Regions from separate parts of the Paenibacillus sp. USHLN196 genome, predicted to be linked through region 1. Evidence: a T-box and tRNA genes for the amino acid it is inferred to sense, from the RefSeq annotation. Region 1 holds a T-box; the other holds one or more tRNA genes.

What was found. The T-box of region 1 lies ahead of WFI24_RS29345 (valine--tRNA ligase). A T-box ahead of a tRNA ligase gene usually reads a tRNA of that ligase, here a tRNA-Val.
Region 2: it has a tRNA-Val gene. The T-box ahead of WFI24_RS29345 (valine--tRNA ligase) is inferred to sense a tRNA for this amino acid. The anticodon was not compared.

The regions. Positions count from the first base shown of each region.
Region 1 covers NZ_JBBCYH010000017.1:93,520-96,667, forward strand. The annotation lists gene WFI24_RS29340 (LysM peptidoglycan-binding domain-containing protein) at 1-624, shown strand, start outside; T-box leader at 781-1,062, shown strand; gene WFI24_RS29345 (valine--tRNA ligase) at 1,123-3,148, shown strand, end outside.
Region 2 covers NZ_JBBCYH010000005.1:143,232-146,379, forward strand. The annotation lists gene WFI24_RS13975 (peptidoglycan recognition protein family protein) at 1-825, shown strand, start outside; gene WFI24_RS13980 (hypothetical protein) at 850-1,236, shown strand; tRNA gene WFI24_RS13985 (tRNA-Val) at 1,305-1,376, opposite strand; gene WFI24_RS13990 (hypothetical protein) at 1,692-1,943, shown strand; gene WFI24_RS13995 (GNAT family N-acetyltransferase) at 2,186-2,629, shown strand; gene WFI24_RS14000 (DUF3892 domain-containing protein) at 2,742-2,978, shown strand.

The sequences.
Region 1 (3,148 bases):
GTACCACCGAGTGTACCGGATGCACCGGACGTATGGCACTTCGAATCAGCAAGATCTGTACCCCAGCAGGAGAACCCGGCCGTTGCCGATGTTCCGGTGGAATCACAGGCTGAGAACTGGCAGGGTGTATTTGCTTCGTCCGAACCAGACAATGCAGAGGAAGACCGACCGTCCTTTGAAGCGAATGGGGTAGACGAGTTTGTGCAGAACGAAGCATTTGTTCCTGAACCTGTGGGTGAGACGGAAGACAAGCCGGAGCTGAAGGTTGCTTTTGGGAGCAAGAAACAATCCGCACCAAGGCAAGAGGAGGGTGTAGGTATCTCTTCCTTGTTATCCTCTGGCAGAGCAACGCGCGATGCCGAAGTGGAGCGAGGCGAGGAGATCCCTGCTGGTGTAGCACAGGAAGAAACGTATCCAGCGGATGATGTGGAGTGGAAGAATCTGTTCCTGGGGACGATCGTGGATCAGACCCCATTCCGCAAGGTGAAACTGTGTATCGTTCAGCGAGAAGATACACTTGATGCCATTGCAGATCGATACCAATTGAGCACGAGGGAACTTCAGTTGTATAACCGATTATCTGAACAGGTTGTGGAAGAAGGTCAGATATTGTACATTCCTTAATCCGTAGTTAAAAGCCTTCGTTAGGACCCGTGATCCCCTTGAGGATTGCGGGTTTTTGCATGATTCGTCCTAAACCTGCATTCCAGCGCTCTTTTTCCGCTGTTGTCAGGTTGACTATCGCGCAAGAGCAAGGTATGATGTGTGTAGGTTTTTTGAAGAACAACGTGGAACGGGAGTAGTAGACAGTATGACCTATCAGAGAGTGGAATTGTAGCGCTGTGAGATTCCGCAGGAACCAACTGATCGAAGTCGCCCGGGAGTTGCCTGTTTGAATACAAGGGATGAATGAGATTTATCGTCATTTATTTCTGAGGTAGGATGGGCCGGTCGCAGCCGTTATCTGCTTGAAGTGTCACGTCATGTACAGAGGGTGAAGTCTATCTCGCTGTCTGCGTGAAACAAAGGTGGTACCGCGAAAGCTAACCTTTCGTCCTTTGATGGATGAAAGGTTTTTTTTGTTTTTTTTGGCGAAGATGATAAGTAACGGAGGAATGACACATGTCTGAGGAAAAAAAATCAGCTGCAACAGAAATGCCGACCACTTACGATCCAAAGGCGGCAGAGGATAAATGGTACTCCACCTGGATGGAACGTGGATATTTCAAAGCCGGTCAACGTAAAGATGCCGAGCCCTACACGATTGTTATCCCACCCCCGAATGTGACCGGGATGCTGCACATCGGGCATGCGCTCGATTTTACACTGCAGGATATACTGATCCGTACGAAACGGATGCAGGGCTATGATGCACTGTGGCTTCCGGGTTCCGACCATGCAGGCATTGCTACCCAGACCAAAGTGGAGCAGAAACTGCGTGAAGAAGGTCTGACACGTTATGATCTGGGACGCGAGAAGTTTCTGGAGAAAGTATGGGACTGGAAAGATCAATATGCCACTACCATTCGTCAGCAATGGGGCAAAATGGGCTTGTCGCTTGACTACTCACGTGAACGTTTTACGCTGGATGAAGGTCTGTCCCAAGCGGTTCGCAAAGTATTTGTTCAATTGTATGAAAAAGGCCTTATTTACCGAGGCAAACGGATTATTAACTGGGACCCGGTGAACCGGACAGCTCTGTCCGACATTGAGGTTGAATATAAAGAGGTTCAAGGTCACTTGTACCATCTGCGTTACCCGCTCAAAGACGGAAGTGGCTACGTTACCGTGGCAACAACGCGTCCTGAAACGATGCTGGGCGATACAGCGGTTGCTGTTCATCCGAAGGATGAGCGCTATGCAGATATGATTGGTAAAGTACTTGTACTGCCTATCATTGGACGCGAAATTCCAATTATCGCTGATGATTATGTGGATAAAGAGTTCGGAAGTGGTGCAGTTAAAATCACGCCTGCGCATGATCCGAATGACTTTGAAGTAGGTCTTCGTCATGATCTGCCTCAAATTACGGTAATGGATGAGAGCGGCACAATGAATGCAGAGGCAGGCAAGTATCAGGGACTGGATCGCAGTGACTGCCGCAAGCAGATTGTTGCTGACTTGCAAGAGCAAGGCGTATTGATCAATATCGAAGATCACACGCACCAGGTTGGACACAGTGAGCGTACTGGAGCTGTTGTTGAGCCTTATCTGTCTACACAGTGGTTCGTTGAGATGAAGCCACTTGCAGAGAGAGCGATTAAGAAACAACAGAGCGGCGAAGGAGTTAATTTTGTTCCGGATCGTTTTGAGAAAACCTATCTGAACTGGATCGAGAACGTTCGTGACTGGTGTATTTCACGTCAACTGTGGTGGGGACATCGTATTCCTGCCTGGTATGATGAGGAAACGGGTGAAATCATCGTATCTGCTGAAGATCCGACGACGCTGCCAGAGAATGCTGGACGCAAGCTCAGACAGGATGAAGACGTTCTGGATACATGGTTTAGCTCCGGATTATGGCCTTTCTCCACATTGGGCTGGCCGGAAGATACGGAAGATCTGCAACGTTATTATCCGACAAGTGTACTTGTGACAGGGTATGACATCATATATTTCTGGGTTGCACGTATGATTTTCACTGCATTGGAATTCACCGATGAGATTCCGTTCAAGGATGTGCTGATGCATGGTCTTGTTCGTGACGCAGATGGACGCAAAATGTCCAAATCATTGGGCAACGGTGTAGACCCGCTCGATGTGATTGAGAAATACGGCGCAGATGCGATGCGTTACATGATCTCAACCAGCAGCACGCCAGGTCAGGATCTGCGTTTCCGTTGGGAACGGGTGGAGCAGGCGCGTAACTTTGCCAACAAGATCTGGAATGCTTCGCGCTTTGCATTGATGAATCTGGAAGGATTCACTTATGAGGAACGTGACATTAGCGGAGAGCTTGGCACAGCGGATTATTGGATTTTACACCGTCTGAACGAAACTTCTCGTGATATTACGCGTCTAATCGAAGCGTATGAATTTGGGGAAACAGGCCGTGTGCTGTATAACTTTATCTGGGATGACCTGTGTGACTGGTACATTGAGTTTGCGAAACTGTCCTTCTACGGAGAAGATCCGATTGCCAAGAAGA
Region 2 (3,148 bases), on a different contig from region 1:
AAAGGTTTTCAAGTACATCACACCGCGTTCCCCAATTTCACCACTCGCAAAATGGTTAATGGGATTGCTCAACAAGATCATTTTGTATGTCTAGAAGGAATGCGTAGTTATCATATCAACACGAACAAATGGAAAGCGACTGGACAGCATTTAACATTGTTTGAAGATGGTAAGGTTGGAGTTTCCTTGGATCGAGACTTAAACATGACTCCTGCTTGTATTTATAACAACAACGCGGGATATGTAGGTGTTGAGATTATAGGTTGTTTTGATAAAGGCGTTGATAATATAACACCTATTCAAAAGCAAGCTGCAATCCATTTGTATGCTGCATTGTGTGAAAAGTTTTATGTACCTGTCAATACAGACAAGATTGTGTATCACGCATGGTTTACTGCTTCAGGTGCACGTTTGTCAGATTATACACCCGGTAAATCAAGCAAGTCATGTCCGGGCACTGCTTACTGGGGAGATGGTAATACAATTGCTTCTGCAAACAAAAACTTCATTCCTCAAGTTAAAGCAGAGCTAGAACGATTAAGAAATGGGATTTCGAATGCAACTCCAATTACAAAACCAAAGGATGATGAACCTATGACTGAAGCAGAAAAGTTACAAGTGGCTAGTCTTGAGAAAACAATTCAACAGCAAGCAGAATGGATTAAGGCTGAAAAAAACAAGGCTAATATGGAATGTCCAACTTGGGCAAAAGAGGCATACGAGTATTACGAGGATCATATTTCAGACAGCAAAGGAAGTTATGATTTCTGGCGAATGCTTGTTATTGATTATCGTAAAGAAAATGGAATCATAGTTAAAAAGTAATTATACATAAAGGAGATAAGATATATGGACAATTTATATGTAGTTGCAATCATCCTTGCCGCTGTTGCGGGAGGGTTATTTGTCATTCCTGTTGCTAAGAAAAAAGGATGGATTACGAAGGATAAGACAGAGGGCATGAAACAAATGTTGTTGGTGACTCGCCTTGTACTTGATGTGATTAAGACAGATAAATTAGATAAGAATAAGGCCACGTTTGCGTTAGATATTGCAGATCGAGTTGTTGATTATGTAAATGAGCACATGGATGACATTGTTGATAAAAGGGCAATTTCATTGAGAATTATTGATGATTTGTTGGCGAAAAACGCAGTCGTACCAACGGTTTCTGAACGTCAACTTATTGAGATTGTGATAGATCAGGCAATTTTGCACTCAAACAAAGATAAATAACAAATATAGGTAAAACTTAACCCCTCTTGAGATATTATTCTCTTGAGGGGTATTTTTTTCATTTTTTATAGGACGAGTGGGGATCGAACCCACGACCCTTACCCTGTCAAGATAATGCTCTCCCGCTGAGCTATCGCCCTTTATTAATTACATTATACAAAACCAAGTTAAAGTTTTCAATATGGCTATTGATTTAATTCATCAAACCAATAGCCATAGACATTAAGCGTATTTAAATTGAATAACATCGCTAATGATCCTATTACTATGTGAAAGCAGAGATAGTGCTCTCCCAGCTGAGCTAACAGATCATGATATATAATTGTTTCCCAATCAAGTAACAGTATCATATCAAGTAACCGTGTTCATTGTCAATAATTTATTTGGTTATAATTCACCTGAAATGGAGCACAATAAAGGAAAGATTACCATTTCAGCAACGAGGTGAATTCCCCATGAGAAACAAAACAAAACGCCGGGACCACGATAAATTCACAAAATGCTTTCTCCCCTTCGTTGGGCTTATCGTTCTGGTTACATCCGTTACCGGTTGCAGCTTGGAGAAGGATGAACATACGGTACAATTCCAACAATTACAACAGCCCAATGAAAATGGTGAATCTCTGCCTGTCTGGCTGGACGTATACTCCAAATCTGTGATTCAGGATGTATATTCTCCTGGAGGAAGCAGCGAAGTCTTGCCATGAAGAGTAAACAGAGGAGTTACTCATCTTCATCCCATTTGCGTGAGTATGCTTTCTTGGTCACGTAATACAACAGAGTAATCATTCCCGCCGACATTAACAATGTAATTACCATGATGCCTGCCATGCCCATCACTAGCCCCTCCCCTCCCAATATGTTCCAGACTTAACTATACAGGAAAAGCATTTTTTTGTATAATTCAGTCTGATATGTCGCGCAAGAGCAGAAAGAAGGAATGGTGGAATTGGCAGCTGAGATTAGTTATGTAACGACAGAAGAACAACTGGAGCAGGCCTTGGGGATTCGACATCACGTTTTTGTGATTGAGCAACAGGTGCCTGCGGAGATTGAGATTGATCAATACGATGTCATCAGTCCGGATGTGCATCATGTATTGTTAAGTACAGATGGACAGGCTGTGGCCACGGGACGACTGATCTATTACAGTAAGGATACTGCCAAAATGCAGCGGATCGCGGTGCTCGAGTCTCATCGTTCATTTGGTTATGGACGTGTGCTTCTGTTGGCAATGGAGGAACGGGCACGTGAACTGGGCTTATCCTATTCCGTACTTGACGCTCAATGTCAGGCACAGAAATTCTATGAGAAACTGGGTTATGAAGTGATTTCGGAAGAACCTTTTTATGATGCAGATATATTGCATGTTCGTATGAAAAAGAGTCTGTAAAACCTCTGCGCATGCAGGTCTTATCAGCACATGGTGCATACTTCCGAGGAATTCGGATAGGCTAATCAGGTAAACAGATTCCTATCTCGTCATATAAGGAGAGTGTGACATCATGGATCAAACGACACGCGAGAGTTTCACAGCAGTACAGAAAAATGGTGACGGTGACCTGACAGCTTTTCAGACTTCAGCAGGACGTGTTCTGGATTATCAACAGGCACTTGCAGAAGTACAAGCTGGGGCTATTGCCGGCGTGAATGTATTTAAAGGCAAGGATGGAGAAATGTACATTCGCGGCGATGCCGACGGCGACCCAACCAACAACCTGGACCAACTTCCCCATTTCTAAAATAGATGCACACGTTGTATGTGTGACACAGTAAGCGCCGATCCGGATATCCGGGTTGGCGTTTTCTTATGTTCACTGGAGGGTGTCTTCAAACCTACTGTAAGCCGAACTCAGGCCCACGAGCGGCAACGAATCTGAGGCGTCTTATTCAAGGATTTGAACCCCCCTTA